One region of the Caballeronia eucalypticola genome, then DNA from elsewhere that is predicted to be linked to it. Evidence: riboswitches for the same ligand, from Rfam matches in the RefSeq annotation. Region 1 holds a riboswitch; each other region holds the start of a gene.

Region 1 (4,464 bases):
AACGCGCCACACTCTCCATCGGACATCGCGTCCGAGATCAATTGTTCGAAGACGGCTGCCTTGTCATCGTTGAGCGTCTCGACGCTCGCCTGATAATTCGCAACGTCCCGTGCGCGCTCGGGACTGGTTGCTTCGGCGAAACGGTAGTCATTGCCCTTGATGAATCGACGGCAAATTTCCTTGCGCAACGCGATCAGCTTTTCCTTGGCAACGCCCTTGTCCATTACGAAAAAGACGTCGACTTCGTTGAGCGCGTTGACTGCCTGCATCGTCACATAGTCGGGGTTGCCGGCGCCAATACCAATGATCAGGATTCGCTTCATGAACATGTCTCGATCAAGTGATGATGATAAGTAGTCGGAACGATAGAAACATTTAGAACGTGTATGCGACCTTGCCGAATGCGGTCCGCCCCAACGTGTTGTAGCCGTATGCCGTCACGTACTGACGATTAAAAAGGTTGGACAAATTGGCGGACACGGTGAGGCGCGAATTGACCTTGTAAGCGGCACGCAGGCCAACGATTGTGTACGAAGGCAGGTAGGTTGCGTTGAACTGGTCGTCGTAGGTCGACCCGCCGTAAAGCAAGGATACGCCAGTGCTAAGCGCATGCAGATGAAACTCATCCCACGTGTGATCGACGTTCAGGCTGACGGTCTGGCGCGGACGACGGTTAAGCCACGTCTGGTCGGTAACGTCCTGCGGATTCAAGATTCCAATTGCGAGACTGACAAATGTCGAGTTGCCAAGCGTGCCCTTGTACGACAGGTCGATGCCCTGAATATGCGCGCGCCCTACGTTCACCGGGAGAAAAGTCACCGAGTCATAAGTGATGAGGTCATGCACGCGAGTGTCATAAATAGCGGCCGTAAAGGTACCGCATGACGTGGCCGCATCTAGTGCTGCTTCGACCGTGTCACTGCGCTCAGGCAGCAGGTTCGGATTCCCGAAACCCGGGTAGTAGAGGTCGTTGAAAGTCGGAAGCCGGAATGCGTTGCCATACGAAACGCGCGCCGTATAAACAGGGGTGATCGCATAAGCCAGCGCGACATTGCCGGTATTGACCGACCGGCCCTGAATGATCTCGTGGCGCCCGGCCAGGAACAAAGAAAACGCACCGAGCGTCATCGATTGATGGAGTGAAAAGGCCGAATCGTTGCGTGTCGGCAGGCCCGTGGGAATATCGACTGGGAGGAAAGCTTGTTCACGGGTGAAGTCGTACGCGAGCTTGGTCTCGCCGGATACCGGCAGACTGAAGAGCGTGATTCCGCGTTCCTGATGGGTCAGCGAAGTCGATGTGCTGAGGCGCGTCGAGTCGATCTCATCGGTCGGAATGGCCGGGTCGTTCGCGTAGAGGAACTGACGGTCCGTGGCGTAACCGACAGACTGGTCAAACTGCGTGTACGGCGTGATGTCCAGATGAAATGCAGCGCCAGTCGTCAGTTGATGATCAAGCTGACGGTTGTCGCCGCCGGCATTGTCGTAGGACAGATCGGACCGGTGATACAGCGCGAATGTGGAGATCGACCAGTTGTCGCGCGCATAGCCGAGACGCGCATCAACGTCCTGAGCATGGTACGGATTGCGGCCATCCTCATGACCGTAAGCGCCAGGCTGGGTTGCATCGATTCCCGCAGTATTGTAGTCGTGCAGGCCCAGCGAATAAGTCAGCCCGGACAGTACCGAGAGCGGTCCCGTGGACGGAATACTGCCTGAGGTGCGGATCTGCGTATCGAATGTTTTGTTCGACCCGCCGCCTGTTGAGATCGTGGTCTGGTTGGGCTGGTTGGCTGCGTGGTTCGTGAAGAGTTGCACGACGCCACCCACCGCATCCGCGCCGAATGAAGCGGCCGCCGGCCCTGAAATCACTTCAACGCGATCAAAGGCGGAGGTCGGCAGATCGGCCCATGCGGCTTGTCCCGTAGTCGACGAACCAACGCGGATACCATCGATGAACACCGCGACCTGACTGCCTGATGAACCACGGATGCTGACGGAGGAAAGCGAGCCGGGGCCGCCGTTTTGTGAAATGGTCACGCCCGGCAGTGTTGCGAGGGCTTGCGTGATGCTCGGGTCACTTGGCGACAGGCGGTCGAGATCCGCGCGGGTGAGAACTTGTGTAGATGCATAGCGCTGATCGAACGATTGCGGCAAATGCTGCGTGTCACCGGTGACGACAATGTTCGGCAATGTGGCAGTGGACGGGAGCTGTTCCGGTTGCGGCAACGACGAATCGTCCGCGGCTTGTGCAACCTGCCATGCCGAAACCGTCAGCGCAGAGGTGAGGATGAAATGACGGAACTTCATACGGCGAAAACCTTGTTATGGGGAATACTGTAGGCATGCTGCGAACGAAAATGCAGCATGCCGGTTTTGGATGCCGGCATGACAAGACCCATGGTCTTTAGGGGGTCACTGCCCGGCCGCGGACGCCACGACCCGATGCTACAAGTCCGCTTCGACAGGGATCATCCTGCGAGCATGTACAGCGGTCAGGCATATTCTCGAAGCAACCAATGGGTTTTATCGCGAGGCTAATACCGGCTCATGCCTGAGTCGTTGACCTTGCCAGACGCGGCAAGCAGGCAACAGGGTTATCGACGCGAGGGTGGCTCGCCAACGCGTACCAAGCTGGGGAATCAAGGCAATGCCGCCTCGGCTGGATGCCCGGATGGCGGGCAGTATCGGTCATATGCTTATCTCCCGGGGAGTGCGCGCCCCAAAGTCGGAAAGAGGGATACGACGCCGAGGTCTGACTTCCGGTTTGCGATGAAACCGGTCTCAGTGGCGCGACCGCGCTGGATTTACACCAGCTTCCACGAGTCGTAAGCGCGCATTTTACTTCTGAAAACCCATCCAGCACTACCCGGTGAGGGTTATCAGGTCATCGGCCTTTTGCCCTGCTGCGACCAGGTCCGCTTTCGACGCGCCTGTATTGTTCAAACGTTTTTCACTGCGGCGCAGTCGATTGCGGAGACTCTTCGTGAAGCAGACATGCATGGACATGTTTTGCACATGTCATACCGATAACGTCACCTAGAATTTATGAAACATGCCGATTGAGATGCCGTGCGGATTGGCGCCGGCATAGGCCAGCGGCAAGCCTGAATTCGCCGATCCGGCCAGCGTATAAGACGCCTGATTGTGGTTGGTCAGATAAGAAATCGTGCTGTATACGCTGGTATTTTTAGAGAGATCATACTGAGCCAGCGCGGCAATCTGATTCGCATTGTTGCCAGCGGCGGTTTTATCATGCAACGCGGTATAGCCTAATGCCACGAATACACTCGGCGTGAATTGATATTTGCCGGAAACGCCGTAAACGTCCACGTTCAGATTGATATCCGTCCATCTGCTCGCGGCCCAACCGGCGTAAATCGTGGCCTTCTGGATGGTGTAAGAAGCGCCCACTTCCATGGCGGTATCGGTTGAGGAATTACTGGCGTTTTTCACAGCCTGCCATGCCACAGTAGCGGCGATCTGCCCACTGTTGTATTGAAGGTCGGCCTGATAGCCCGATCCTGCCGAGCGCAATCCTCCCGCGTCGCCAAAACCGGCGTAGACGCCTGCCTGCAAGCCTCCGATGACCGGCGATTGGTACGAGACGGTATTACTCGTGCGCACAACGTAGGTCATCATGTTGCTGAATCCGGACGCTTGAGTCGCGGCTCCAAATGCGTCCAGATAACCCTGATCGTAAAAGACCGGCGAGTTCTGGCGGCCCAGTCTCACCTCACCCCAATTACCCGATAACCCGACCCACGCCTGCCGGTTGAACATCTGGCCGGTAGAAGCGAATGAGCCGTCGTTCGGATTAAAGCCATTCTCGAGCTGGAAATTAACCTTGTTGCCGCCGCCGATATCCTCGGAGCCCTTTAGTCCAAAACGGCTGGCCCATTCGGAACTCGATCCAATGGCTGCGGTGTAATGATTGCCCGTGTTCACGTATTGAAAGAATTCGTCCACGATACCGTAGAGCGTCACGCCAGAATCTGCGTGGGCATAACTACACGACAACAACGCTGCACATGCAGCGTATCGACCCAGCTTCATAACCCCCCCGGTGATAAAAATATCGGAAGTGCCACGGCAGTGAACAAGTTACCTACCTATCCGCTCAAAAAAGTACATGTATGAACAGGATCAAAATGTAGGGTGCCATTTCTTGGCAGTCAAGCGATTTGAACGTAGGGGAAAATGCCTAGATGACGGCGAGAATAAGGGTACGTGAGGGGGCACGGCGTGCTCCCTGCCCGTTCCTCCGGCGCCGAACCGGGCGCCGGGCGCTGATGCGGGACTGAAAGGTAAGCCCGGCCATCGGCATGTTCGACGAATCCTGCAATGGTGCTTGGCCGTCGCGCGTCCTGGCCGGTCCTCTGGTAACGTAGTCGGCCAACGTGCTCCCGCTCACGAACCCACCGCATGGAAACAATCCCCCTTTCGGCCGCCCGTACCCTGCATCTG
Region 2 (4,464 bases), on a different contig from region 1:
TTCAGCATGACTACGGGCAAACCGCGTTCCCGCGCTACGGCAAGTTTCGCCTCCGTTGCCGCGCCGCCGCTATTCTTGCTGACGAGGACATCGGTTTGCTGCGTGTCGAAGAGCATGCGTTCACTTTCCAGCGAGAACGGGCCACGCGCACCGATGATTGTCGCGCGTGCGTTGCCCGGGTGCGAGTCGAGACAGCGAATGGTCCAGTGTTGCCCGGGAGGAATCTCATCAAGATGCGCAAGCGGTTCGCGGCCCAGCGTCCAGAGCGGAAATTTGTAAGGCGCGAGCGCGCGGATGATGTCCGGAAAATCGATTGCCTCGCGCCAATCGTCTTCGGATTGCGGCTGCCACGGTGCGCGGCGAAGCGCCCAGCATTCAATGTTTTTAAGCGCACTCGCCGTGCTCGCGTGATGGCTCATTTGTGCGGCGTAGGGATGCGTCGCATTGACGATCAAGCCGATGGATTCGGTTTCGATGAACGCCGCTAACCCTTCTATCCCGCCAAACCCGCCTACGCGGACGCGACAGATCAGATCGTCCGGTACACGGCCCAGTCCGGCGAGGCTATAAATATGCGCAGGGCCGAGACGTCGCGCGATTTTCAACGCGTCGCCGGTCCCTCCCAATAGCAGGGTCCGCATCATTGCGCCGCCCCTGCCGGCCGATCGATCCGCATCACGGTTTGACCGCGTGCAGCAGCGTGATCGGAAGCGCCTGGCGCCAGGTATCGAAGGCGCCTAGCGGCTGGGCATGCGCAACGCTGATACGCGTCATCTCGCCGCCGTGAAGCGCGCGCCATGCGACCAGCGTCATCTCGCTCTGGATCGTGACTGCATTGACTATCATCCGGCCGCCTTTCTTCAGATGAGACCAGCACGTATCAAGCATCTCCGGCACGGTCACGCCTCCGCCGATAAAAATCGCGTCGGGCTCAGGAAGTCCGGCCAACGCGTCAGGCGCTTCGCCCTCGACCAGTTGCAGTCCGGGTACGCCGAGCGCGTCGCGATTATGTTCGATCAGGCGTTGACGCTGGCCGTTCGCTTCGATCGCGATGGCACGGCAACCCGGATGCGCGCGCATCCATTCGATACCAATCGACCCGCATCCCGCACCCACGTCCCACAGCAGTTCGCCGGGCTCGGGAGCAAGCCGTGCCAGCGTGATCGCGCGGACATCGCGCTTCGTGAGCTGCCCGTCGTGCTGGTAAGCGTCGTCGGGAAGACCGGGCGTCAGGGGCAAGCGCCGCGCGTGGTTTTCCGCGATGCATTCGATCGCCACCAGATTCAGCGCGGCCACTTCGCTTGCCGTCCACGCACTGGCCACGCTGTCGATACGACGCTCGCGCTCGCCACCCAGGTGCTCGAATACGCTCAGCCGGCTCGCGCCGAAACCGCGCGTGGTCAGCAATTGCGCGACCACGCCGGGACTCGCGGCGTTGCTGCTCAGAACGAAAAGGCGCGCGCCGTGATGGAGCTGCGTTTCGAGGGCCGCGACCGGGCGCCCGACCAGCGAGACTACCGCGACGTCCTGCAGCCCCCAGTGCAAACGCGCGGCGGCAAGCGATAACGAAGACGGCGCGGGCACCACGCAGAATTCATCGGCAGTCAGTTCGCGGGCGAAAGTCGAGCCAACGCCGTACATCATCGGGTCGCCGCTTGCGAGAACGCACACCTGTTTGCGTCCGTGACGATATTCGAGCACGGGCGCGATCGTAAACGGCGCAGGCCATGCGCGACGTTCGCCGCCTATCCGCGCGGGTAACAACGCGAGATGACGCGCGCCGCCGAAAATAGTATCGGCTGCCAGCAGCGCCTGGCGCGCTTGCCGGCTCAGTCCGCGCCAGCCATCCTCCCCGATCCCCAACACGGTCAACCACGGTGACATCTGCCGGTCCTCTGATCTATTTTCCAACTCGTTCACTCACTCATTCACTGCTCGCGCCTCGTCTGCAACGCGGCCGGCACTATGCGGCTAAAGCACGTACGGCCTGACGCCTGCGCGCTTTAGCCGCTGCAAAAACGGGCATAATAGCGCGGTTAGTCGGTGCCCTTACGGGCCTAACAGGGAACACAGCAGAACTGTGGCTGCCCCCGCAATTGTACGCAGCGAGTCCGCGCTCCACTGCCACTGGTTTCGACTGGGAAGGCCGGTACGGATGACGACCTGCAAGCCAAGAGACCTGCCGACCGCAATTCTTCGTGCAAGCCAACATCGGGCGGGGTGTACCGATGCCGCGAACGTGCCATCCCGTGAAAGGGTCCGGCATGCTCGGGCGCCGCGCGAGACCGGACGGGTCACGCTTTGAACGAACCACTCACTACTGTACGCGGATTAGCGCACGCATCATCCCAAGCATCACGGCCATCGGCGTGTCCCGGTCTGATGCGGATCGTGCCTGCACGCGACGGCGGCCTGTGCCGCATTCGTCTCGTAAGGGGCGAGCTGAGCGCAGCGCAGGCGCGTGTCGTGACGCAAGTGTCGCTCGAATTCGGTTCCGGTTTCATCGATGCAACCAATCGCGCGAATCTCCAGATTCGCGGCGTCACTGAAGAGACAGACGCGCAGGAAGCGCTCGTCTCGCGGCTCGTCAATGCAGGGCTCGGTCCCGACACCCCCGATTCCGACGACCAGCGTAACGTCATGTCCAGTCCGCTGGCGGGCCTCGATTCGCACGCCTTGCTCGATGTCGTCCCACTCGTTTCCACATTGATCGGGCAGATGCAGCGTGACGTGCGTTTGCATCAGCTATCGCCAAAATTTGCGTTGATGGTCGACGGGGGCGAGCGCCTTGCCATGCTCGACCATCCTCACGATGTATGGCTTTCAGTGGTATCGGCGGAACGGTTTGTATTTGGGCTCGCGGGGTGTCCACCCCAATTTGAAAACGATGCGCCTGCGTTGGCTGCGGTGAAAACCGGGCACGTCCCTGAACTCGTTATTGCGCTGCTGCATACCTTCCTCGATCTTGCTCAGCCCTGGCAGACCAGGATGCGTGATCTGCTGACGACATATTCCATCGAAGACATTCTTGGCCGCGCGCAGGAGAAGCTTGGCTTTGCTTTGGATCATGACGTTGAGCATTGGCGACGTCCCGCCTCCGATGCAAAGCTGCGTTTCGGCGTGCATCGTCAAGAGATGGGCGACAGCGTGTGTGTCGGTGCGCAAGTGCCGCTTGGGCGCCTGGATGCCGCAACACTGCTTGCGCTCGCCGATCTTGCGCCACGATTACGCATGACGCCCTGGCAAAGCGTCATGCTGCTCGACGTGCCTTCTGCTAATGCCCAAACGGTCGTTGCACAACTCGCCGCACTCGGTCTCGCGACGAACCCCGACGAACCCTTCGCGCGCCTGATTGCGTGTGCGGGTTCGCCAGGCTGCGCAAAAAGTTTTACCGATACTAAAACTGACGCGCGACTTCTCGCTCGGTCAATGCCGCCCACGGGCGACGTACACCTAAGCGGTTGCGCGCGCTCATGCGCGGCGGCACATCGCGTCGATACCACCTTGCTGGCTGTTGCACCCGGCCGCTACGATCTCTACGGCAACGCACCTGAGCCCCTCGCGCGCCATCTCACCATTGAACAGGCAGCCCGCTGGCTAGCCCGGAGTCACCTTGATGCTTGACTACATTCGCGACGGCCAGGCGATTTATCGCGCGTCGTTTGCGACCATTCGCGCCGAGGCCAACCTCTCGGCCATTCCCACCGATCTCGAGAAACTTGCCGTGCGCGTGATCCACGCATGCGGCATGACAGACGTCATCGACGACCTCGTGTTCTCTCACGGCGCGGGCACGGCAGGCCGCCTGGCGCTCAGCAAAGGCTCTTCTATTCTCTGCGATGCCCGCATGGTCGCCGAAGGCATCACGCGCGCGAGACTGCCGGCGGATAACCGCGTGATCTGCACGCTCAACGATCCTTCCGTGCCTGAACGCGCTCGCGCACTCGGCAACACGCGCTCCGCTGCCGCGCTCGAGCTGTGGCAACCAGATCTTGAAGGCAGTGTGGTCGTGATCGGTAATGCGCCCACTGCACTCTTTCATCTGCTCGACATGCTCGACGCAGGCGCGCCCAGACCCGCGCTGATCCTGGGCTTCCCCGTGGGGTTTATCGGCGCGGCAGAATCGAAAGCGCTGCTTGCCGCCGATAGCCGCGGCGTGCCATTCGTCGCATTGCGCGGCCGGCGTGGCGGCAGCGCGATGGCGGCCGCTGCCGTGAACGCGCTGGCAACGGAGACCGAATAGATGAGCGGACGCCTCTATGGACTCGGTGTCGGCCCCGGTGACCCCGAGCTGATCACAGTAAAGGCACTGCGCTTGCTGACCTCGGCTGCGGTGGTCGCTTACTTCGTGGCAAAGGGCAAGAGAGGCAACGCGTTCGGCATTATCGAAGTGCATTTGAAAGAGACGCAAACCCGCATGCCGCTGGTTTATCCCGTCACAACAGAAGCGCTTGAACCGCCGCT
Region 3 (4,464 bases), on a different contig from region 1:
AGAAATTCATCACGCGTTCCACGCCCGCCCGGTTGTACCAGCTGCGGTCGAACAGCACGATCTCGCCGCCCGCCGGCAGATGCGAGACATAACGCTGGAAATACCATTGCGTGCGTTCGCGATTGTTCGGTGCGGGCAAGGCAGCGACCCGGCAAACCCGTGGATTCAGCCGCTGCGTGATGCGCTTGATTGCGCCACCCTTGCCGGCGGCGTCGCGTCCTTCAAAGATCACCACGAGCCGGTGGCCGCTGGCGACAACCCAGTCCTGCAGCTTGACGAGTTCACCTTGCAGGCGGAACAGTTCGCGAAAGTAGATCTTGCGCTGCTCGCGTGCTTCGGCGGAAAGCGCGCTGTCGCCATCGAGGATACGGTCGTCGACTTCCATCTCGAGTTCTTCGTCGTAGCTGTCAATCAGGTCTTCTTCGAAGCGGCGCTGTTTATCCTGCGAAATCATGGGAAGCTCCGTTTGGTTGGGCGTATTGACCGCGTTGACTCGTCCCTGCAGGCAATACAAAACCGGCAATCCTGCAAATTATCGATTATCCGGCGCGATAATTTCAGGAATGTTACGACAGGGCCGTCGAAAGCGGAGCCGATGGTCAGACGAATGATCCACGTTTGTCCGGGCATCGCGGGTATCGTGCTTAGGGTGCACAAGCGGGCGGCATGCGATATGCGCAAGCTATACGTCGAGCGGTATTGCATCTTCACACCTTACGCACCTGGTCTGGAAACAAGAAACGGCATGCAAATCTCATCCTTTGGCACACGGCGCCCGTCGAGGGCGGAGCGCTGGGCACCGTCCATCTATTTCGTGGTCGGGCAACTCGGCTGGTTTGCGTGTGTACTGAGCGCTGCACACGACGTCCCATGGATGGGCGTCGCCACAGCCGTCATGCTCGTCGCCATCCATCTGGCGCGGGTCGAGCGGCCGCTGACAGAGTTCAAGCTACTGGTCAGTGTAGTAGCGATGGGCGCAATCTGGGAGAGCCTGCCGGTTCTCAGCGGACTGCTGGCGTACCCCAACGGCATGATATTGCCCGGCGCTGCACCTTACTGGATCCTTGCATTGTGGGCGCTGTTTGCCGCTCAATTCAACACAACGTTCGGCTGGCTCAAACAACGCGTACTGCTTGCTTCGGTGCTCGGCGCCATTGCCGGACCGATGTCGTTTCGCGCCGGCGCAGCGCTCGGCGCGGTTCGCTTCGTGCATCCGCTGCCCGCGATGATCTTGCTGGCTATCGGCTGGGCGATCCTGATGCCGCTGCTGATCGTGTTCTCACGGCGGTGGGATGGGGTGCACTGAGCGGTGCGTCCCGATTCGTCTTTAGCGTACTCATCCAACCTGGAATAATCCTTGCTATTTATCCCCGCAGTGATCCGAGGAATATTTCAGGGCTTGATTGATGACCAGTCGAAACGAGTTTGAACTGAGTGAATTGAGAAGCGCGGATTGGCGCGCCCAATCCGATGTAGCGACCATTGCAAAACAGGCGTGGACAGATGCCATTCCGGTCGCCACGCCAACGGGGTCTTCGCGCTCGACGCCACCGGCGACCTACTTTATATCGGTGCTCGAATTAGCGACCGGCGAGAAGCTCGGCAATGGTGAACGGCTTCGCGCCATCGCTATTCTTGAAGCGCATTTCGCGGCGGGCCGCCCCCGCACGCTGAAAGAAGCGGTCAGGATCTGCGCAGGCGCGATCGACTCTTCGACGCTGCAGCGGATGGCACGCGGCGCCGCAGACTGACGCACGCCAGCGAAGACGACGGTGGTTTTATCACACGAAAGATTTGCATCGAAGACGCCATGCGTCGCCTGAGCGGGTCAGTGTGATGGCCGAAAGCGGCTCCAGGTCCATGCAATAGACTGCAGTCAGGGGTGCGTCCAGGACTGTGGCCAGCACGGTCTTCACTACGATGGCATGCGTCACGACCAGCGTGACTCCGGCCTCCCGATTGTTCTTCAGTGCGCTGCGAACCCTTGTTTGAAGGGCTTCCAGACTCTCGCCTCCATGCGCCATGCTTCCCGGTTCGGAAAGCCATGCGCCCAAACCCTCCGCATCTTCATCATGGATCTCGCGGATTGAGCGGCCTTGCCATCGACCGTAATCAAGATCGCGCCATGAGGTGTCGACACTCGCTGTAATGTTGAACGTGTGACCCGTTTGCATGGCCGCGTCTGCCGGGCTTGTGACGACACGATCCGGACGAAACGCCGAAGCAAGTTGCGGGAGACGGGGTAACTCCGATTCATCAATAGCGTCGCCTATTTTCGGAAACGAGCCGGTTTTCATCGCGCGCGTAGTTGCGTGACACAGCAAGATAAGTTCAGTTTTCATGGCTCTCGATTAACGGATTGCTTTACATTCCACCAACTCATTTTAGAATGGCAAGCTTGCAGCGCGAGGAAGCCGGTGAAAACCCGGCACGGTCGCGCCACTGTGAGCAGATATTCCTATCTGCAAGTCAGACCCCCGCTGCAGCCTTTCTTTTGTCTTACGGGACGCGTATTCCCTTGGAGTCGTTCATGAACCGCCCTGCCACATCCGCCAGTTTCTCCGGCATCAATCCCGCATTTGATGCACCCGTGCCCATTCCGGTGCGCGAAGTGTTGCCCTGGGCTATCTTTATTGGCTTGCTTGCGCTGCTCGCGATTTATTTTGTCGGCGCCGAACAGGGCGCGACGTCGATCTTCCAGGGCATGTACATCCACGAGTTCGTCCACGACGGTCGCCATCTGCTCGGCTTTCCCTGCCACTGAGAACGACATGATCCGAAACCTTTTGATACGCGGCATGATCGCGGGACTAGTCGCGGGCCTGCTCGGCTTTTGCGTGGCCAAGACCTTTGGTGAACCTGCAGTTGAACGGGCGATTGCTTTTGAGTCGCAGCAGGAAAAGCTGCACGAGCAAGCGGAAGCGGCGGCGGGGCATCAGCACGATCCCGCCGACGACGTCGAACTTGTCAGTCGCGGCACGCAAGCGGGACTAGGTTTGCTGACCGGTGTTTGCGTGTTCGGGACAGCACTGGGCGGCCTGTTCTCGCTCGTGTTCGCCTTCTCGTATGCTCGGATGGGCGTTTTGCGCGCACGCGGCACGTCGGCATTGCTCGGTTTGTTCGGCTTCGTGACGGTTGCGATTGTGCCGTTCCTCAAGTACCCGCCTAATCCGCCATCCGTAGGCAATCCTGACACCATCGGCGCACGGACCGCGTTGTTTTTCGGCATGGTCGCGATCTCGCTGATCGTGGCGGTGTTTGCTGTTCGGCTGCAGCGCCGTTTGCAAACGCGTCATGGCAACTGGAACGCGGTACTGGTTTCGATTGCTGTGTATATCGTGCTGATGGCGCTGGCGTACCTTGCGTTGCCGCCGATTGATGAAGTGCCGAGGCTGTTCTCGGCCACGCTGCTGTGGAAATTCCGCGTGGCCGCGATTGGTATTCAAGCGGTGATCTGGACCACGCTCGGCTTGCTCTTCGGTGCGCTTGCACATCGCGAGTTGGAGAAGGTGCCGGCACGGCGGATTGCTTCGGCTTGAGCTTTTCGCGAGCGGAGACTCAATGAGGGGCGGCTTGCGGGCCGCCCCTTTTTTATCGCGCTGTCTTGCGTGCAAGGAGGGTATCGAACAGCGCGAGCTTGTCGGTATCGGCCATGGTCTTCCATGCCTTGATTTCTTCACGGCTTCTGAAGCAGCCTTCGCAATGACCGGTGGTTTTGTCGAGCCGGCATACGTCCGTGCAGGGTGAGCCCACGGGTTCAAGCCGTCTGGCGCGCTCAATAGTGAACGTGAGTTCAAGCGGTACTTTTATTTCGGTAGGCATTTCCATCGGGGTAATTGTCATAGCATTTCGCCGCGAAAGAGGGCGGCTGCTACCGCCGGATTCGTCGGCCAGTAAGTGTGCATGTAGGTTGCGGTGATCGGGCCGTGACGGTAAATCGCTTCGCCTTCCACGCCCGTGGTGGCATGCGTCGCGGTGAGCGCTGGCAGCATGGAAGTGGTCATCGACGAGTAGTGGAAGGTGTGGCCGGTGTGAGTGCCGTGGCGGCTTTCAACACGTTGCATCGCGAGCCGGGCCAGGCGCTTTTGCATCTTCGCGTGGCCGGGCAGGAGACCGAGCATCGTATGCTGCGAGCCCTCTATGTCCGTCAGCGAATCGAGCAGATACAGCATGCCGCCGCATTCCGCGACCACCGCTTTACCTGCGCCACTATGCGCACGAATTGAGGCGGCGCTGACTGCGTTCGCGGCGAGTTGAACGGCGTGCAATTCCGGATATCCACCCGGCAGATAAAGCGCATCGGCATGCGCGGGAACGGGTTCATCGGCGAGGGGTGAGAAGGGCGCGAGCGTTGCGCCCATCGACGTCAGCAGATCGAGGTTGGCCGGGTAGATGAACGAAAACGCGCCGTCGCGGGCGATGGCGATGTGCATGCCGTCGAGCAACCGCGGAGGCTGCTCAAGG
Region 4 (4,464 bases), on a different contig from region 1:
TCTTCGCGATTTCCCCCGCTAAGAATGACTTGCAGTACCGGCGCATCGCCCGCGAGTTCGAACGGCACAGGGTCGTCTATGACGCCGGCAGCAAATGAGGTTGTGTTCAGCACCAGTGACACAGCGTGATCCGCGCAAAGCTGTTGCACGACCTCGCGACTCAACGGGTCTTTAAGCGACGCCATGGCGATCGGCAGCGGGTTGAGGCCTTGCGCCTCCAGGGCATCGATCAACGCATTGAAAACATCGGTATTGCCGGACTGCAAATGCGCCCGATAGAACAGCACCGCAACAACGGGCGCGCCTTGAACCCACTGCTCCTTCCAGTCGTCCACGATCGCGATCTGCCGCGCCGGATGATAGATTGCCACCGCTGGCAACGGGGTCGGTTCGTTCGCTTCACGCCCATATCCCAGCGCCCGGAACGCGATGCAACGCAGGAACGCTTCGGCATTCTTCGCGCCACCCTCACGCAGATAACGCCAAAGCTGATCGCACAACGCAGGCTCGGCTGTACTCTTCGCCACGAGATTCGCATCTTCCTGCAGGTCGCCCGAAAACATCACGAGCATCTGGCCATTGCGGCGCGCAAGCGTGGTGATGCTCTCGATCCCGTAGGGCCAATACGCTTCGCCGCCAAGATGATCGATAACGATCACGCGTGCATGTTTGAGCACGTCATCGACGTAAAAATCCACCGATGCCGGCTGGCGCAAGAACGCCTGGTTCGCCAGCCGGATCGCCGGGAAGTCCGCTTCCAGATTCGGCACGACACTGGCTAAAAGCGAGAGCGTGGTATCGGCGGAACTCAATATGACGACAGGTGCCGGCGTCTGGTCGATACGCATGACGCCGGCAGCGTCGTCGACAAAACCACCGGGCGTCGTGCGTAGCAGATGCATGGATCAGGCCTGCACGGGTGCGTTGGCGAGGGCGGCAGTCAGCGCTTGTTGCAGGCGCGGCTGGTCGAGATCCTCGCCAATCAACACGAAGCGGCTGATGCCTTCGAGAGCCTCCTTGCCGGTCCAACGGCGATCGAAGTAGGTGTCAAACCGCTGACCCACGCCCTGCACGACCAGCCGCATGGGCGTGCCCGGCAAAGCCGCGAAACCCTTCACGCGATAAATCGTGTTGGCATCCACCAGCGAGCGCAATGCCGCAATCACGGCCTCGCGCGACTCGACCCGTGCTTCGACCACGACTGAATCGAAGTCATCGTGGTGATGATCGACGTGGCCTTCGTCGTCGGCAGAACCATGATGGTCGACACGCAGATGAATCGTCGTCTCCGACGCTGCCTCCAGCCCGAGCAGCGCATGCAGATCAAGCTGCCCCATCTGCGCCGGTACGATCTTGACGCCGGCCGGAATCTCGCCGCGAATCAGCGTTTCCACCGCGCGCTGCTGCGTTTCATCGATCAAATCAGTCTTGTTGAGGACCACCAGATCCGCTGAAGCGAGTTGATCTTCGAACAACTCATGCAGCGGCGATTCGTGATCGAGATTCGGATCGGCGCGGCGTTGTGCATCCACTGCCTGGGGGTTAGCCGCGAACTGGCCGCTTGCCGCAGCGGGTCCATCGACCACCGTCACGACGGCATCCACGGTGAACGCATTCTTGATGGAGGGCCAGTTGAACGCCTGCACGAGCGGCTTGGGCAACGCAAGTCCGGAGGTCTCGATCAGCACGTGATCGATCTGATCGCGCCGCTCGACGAGCAGCTCCATCACGGGATAAAACTCTTCCTGCACCGTGCAGCAAAGACAGCCATTCGATAACTCGTACAGATTCGGCTGGTCCGTGACGCTTTCATCCTCGCAACCGATGGTGCAGCCCTTCAGGATTTCACCATCGATGCCCAGTTCGCCGAACTCGTTCACGATCACCGCAATCCGCAGCCCTTTCGCGTGTTGCAGGATGTGCCGCATCAGCGTGGTCTTGCCGCTGCCGAGGAAACCCGTGACCACCGTGACCGGGATTTTGCGCGTTTGCATCCGTTGCTCCGTTTTATCGATTGGCTGCTTGCTGCCGGAATGCGCGGCCCTTTTGCGACTCACGCGAGCATTGAAATGCGCGTGCGAATACGGCGATGCGGGACGGATATCCGGAAACAGCATGGTGAAAAGTGTCGAGCGTATGCCGCATCCCCGCGACATCGTCCGCTTCAGTGTTGACTCGTTCCGGCCGGTATCCGGGCTGGCGAAAGTGCCGCTTCACCTTCCCGCGTGGCATGGCCATGCAGTGGTTCTTGAAGCCGGCTTTATCGCGCTACATGACGTAAAACAGGGGTGAATCCACGTCGCGCGATTTTCGCTTACCGTTGCGGGGGCAGCGCAGGTTGGCATGGCCAGAGTTCCGGCAACGCTCCCTGCTTCCCGTTTAACTGCGCGCAGCAGAGACCGCGCGCGAGCACCAGAAAACTATCGCGAAGTCTAGGCTGATGGCTGATTAGCGTCAAGGTTCAGGCGGGGTACGCGTGGGGTATGCGCGGGGATCGCGTGGCGGTTAAAGGCCTGAAAGCCCAGCGCAACCCACACCCGCTGTGCTATCTTTGGCCCGCGTCTGGTGCTCACGCGCGCTTTTCCCGCGCGCGTAGGTGCTCACGCGCGCTTTTCCCGCGCGCGTAGTTAAACGGGAAACAGGATGCTGCACGCGCGTATTTTCAAGGTTCAACGCTTAAGACTTACGCTTGAGACCTCACGCGCAGTGTCGACAAAACCTGTGCTGTCCCCGCAACGGTAAGCGACCCGCGCGCGCATCGAATGACGCTCGTTCGACCCGCGCGCCCATTTCCTCCATAGCCACTGCTCCGCGGAGCGGGAAGGCGAGCGGAATGAGGTTGCTCAGCCCGGATACCGGCCAGTCGCCAAGTGGCGCGCTCTAAAAGCGCGCCGGACGCCACATCCGCGAGGGACGGATGAAGGACGCAATGCTTTTATCGACTGACATGAATCCAATTTTTCCGCGTCTGGCACCGCCCTCGCGCCGACCTTTACCTTTACGCGGGCCATCATGAGCGCATGGGTCATCGGCATAGGCTGCCGTCGCGGTGTCAGCGTCGAACAGATTCATGCTGCCGTATTCGCGGCGCTGGGAACGCGGCCACTGGCGGGCGCTCGCGCGCTGGCATCGATTGATAGCAAGAAAGACGAAACCGCGCTGCTCGAATTCGCCGCTCGCCACGGTTTGCCGCTGCATTTTTTCTCGAAGCAACGCATCGCGCAGGTTGAAACCGGCGCGTCGGAACGCGTTCAGGCGCTGCTTGGCATCGACGGTGTGTGCGAGCCGTGCGCGTTGCTCGCGTCGCGCAATGGCCGCATTGTCGCGCCGAAGACGGTGACCGATGGCGTGACTGTCGCTATCGCTGAAGACAATCTGAATCAACAGACTGACAACGAGACAACATCATGAAAACGGACGAAGAATCGCATCTGCGCATGACCCAGCGGCGCAAGGAAGGTCACGAGAAAAAGCAGGCCGCCGCATCGATAGAAAAGGGTCTGCTGATCGTCAATACAGGCACCGGCAAGGGCAAGACCACCGCGGCGTTCGGCATGGCCGTCCGTGTGCTCGGGCATGGCATGCGGCTCGGCGTGGTGCAGTTCATCAAAGGTGCATTACACACATCCGAGCGCGATTTCCTGGGCGCAATCGCGCACTGCGACTTCATCACCATGGGCGACGGCTACACGTGGGACACGCAGAATCGCGATGCCGATATTGCTACGGCTCGCAAAGGCTGGGACGCTGCGCGCACGATGATCGAAAGCGGCGAGTATCAAATGGTCGTGCTCGATGAACTGTGCACGGTGCTCAAATACGAGTACCTGCCCCTTGACGAAGTGCTCGCGGTGCTCACTGCGCGGCCCGAGATGCTGCATGTGGTCGTGACCGGCCGCCATGCGCCGGATGCGCTGATCGAAGCAGCAGATCTTGTGACGGAGATGCGCGCGATCAAGCATCCGTATCGCGAGCAAGGCGTCAAGGCACAACGCGGCGTCGAGTTCTGACGTGCGCGCCTGCCCCGCTTTATTCATCAGCGCGCCCGCGTCGAACCAGGGCAAGACCACCGTCACCGCGGGACTCGCTCGCTATTACGCGCGGCATGGCCTGCGAGTGCGGGTCTTCAAGACCGGTCCCGACTTCCTCGATCCGATGATCCTGGAGCGCGCGTCCGGCGCGCCGGTGTATTCGCTGCATTTGTGGATGGTGGGTGAAAGCGGCTGCCGCGCGCTGCTCGCAAAAGCCGCGCAGGAAGCCGATTTGATCCTGATCGAAGGCGTGATGGGCCTCTTCGACGGCACGCCCAGCAGCGCCGATCTCGCCACCACGTTCGGCGTGCCGGTGCTCGCTGTGATCGGCGCGCACGGCATGGCGCAGACCTTCGGAGCAATGGCGTTTGGACTCGCGCGCTATCGCGCTGACCTGCCGTTTCACGGCGTGCTTGCCAATCGCGTGGCGTCG

The links. A riboswitch is a leader RNA that binds a small molecule or an ion and turns the genes downstream of it on or off. The one in region 1 is predicted to bind cobalamin.
Region 2: another riboswitch for cobalamin. It lies ahead of cobG (precorrin-3B synthase); the one in region 1 lies ahead of ACMX25_RS28040 (TonB-dependent receptor domain-containing protein).
Region 3: another riboswitch for cobalamin. It lies ahead of ACMX25_RS24755 (CbtB domain-containing protein); the one in region 1 lies ahead of ACMX25_RS28040 (TonB-dependent receptor domain-containing protein).
Region 4: another riboswitch for cobalamin. It lies ahead of ACMX25_RS24730 (cobalamin biosynthesis protein); the one in region 1 lies ahead of ACMX25_RS28040 (TonB-dependent receptor domain-containing protein).

The regions. Positions count from the first base shown of each region.
Region 1 covers NZ_JBLKRU010000031.1:2,413-6,876, forward strand. The annotation lists gene cobF (precorrin-6A synthase (deacetylating)) at 1-323, opposite strand, end outside; gene ACMX25_RS28040 (TonB-dependent receptor domain-containing protein) at 376-2,307, opposite strand; adenosylcobalamin (AdoCbl) riboswitch at 2,739-2,828, opposite strand; gene ACMX25_RS28045 (porin) at 3,037-4,053, opposite strand; gene ACMX25_RS28050 (winged helix-turn-helix domain-containing protein) at 4,423-4,464, shown strand, end outside.
Region 2 covers NZ_JBLKRU010000024.1:3,105-7,568, forward strand. The annotation lists gene ACMX25_RS24680 (cobalt-precorrin-6A reductase) at 1-644, opposite strand, end outside; gene cbiE (precorrin-6y C5,15-methyltransferase (decarboxylating) subunit CbiE) at 676-1,884, opposite strand; cobalamin riboswitch at 2,025-2,201, shown strand; gene cobG (precorrin-3B synthase) at 2,383-3,624, shown strand; gene ACMX25_RS24695 (precorrin-8X methylmutase) at 3,617-4,243, shown strand; gene ACMX25_RS24700 (precorrin-2 C(20)-methyltransferase) at 4,244-4,464, shown strand, end outside.
Region 3 covers NZ_JBLKRU010000024.1:18,980-23,443, reverse strand. The annotation lists gene ppk2 (polyphosphate kinase 2) at 1-454, opposite strand, end outside; gene ACMX25_RS24770 (DUF2878 domain-containing protein) at 746-1,306, shown strand; gene ACMX25_RS24765 (hypothetical protein) at 1,407-1,751, shown strand; gene ACMX25_RS24760 (histidine phosphatase family protein) at 1,782-2,342, opposite strand; adenosylcobalamin (AdoCbl) riboswitch at 2,382-2,530, shown strand; gene ACMX25_RS24755 (CbtB domain-containing protein) at 2,531-2,764, shown strand; gene ACMX25_RS24750 (CbtA family protein) at 2,772-3,539, shown strand; gene ACMX25_RS24745 (DUF1289 domain-containing protein) at 3,592-3,843, opposite strand; gene ACMX25_RS24740 (cobyrinate a,c-diamide synthase) at 3,840-4,464, opposite strand, start outside.
Region 4 covers NZ_JBLKRU010000024.1:14,295-18,758, forward strand. The annotation lists gene cobN (cobaltochelatase subunit CobN) at 1-902, opposite strand, end outside; gene cobW (cobalamin biosynthesis protein CobW) at 906-1,994, opposite strand; cobalamin riboswitch at 2,166-2,432, opposite strand; cobalamin riboswitch at 2,578-2,878, shown strand; gene ACMX25_RS24730 (cobalamin biosynthesis protein) at 3,013-3,411, shown strand; gene cobO (cob(I)yrinic acid a,c-diamide adenosyltransferase) at 3,408-4,010, shown strand; gene ACMX25_RS24740 (cobyrinate a,c-diamide synthase) at 4,012-4,464, shown strand, end outside.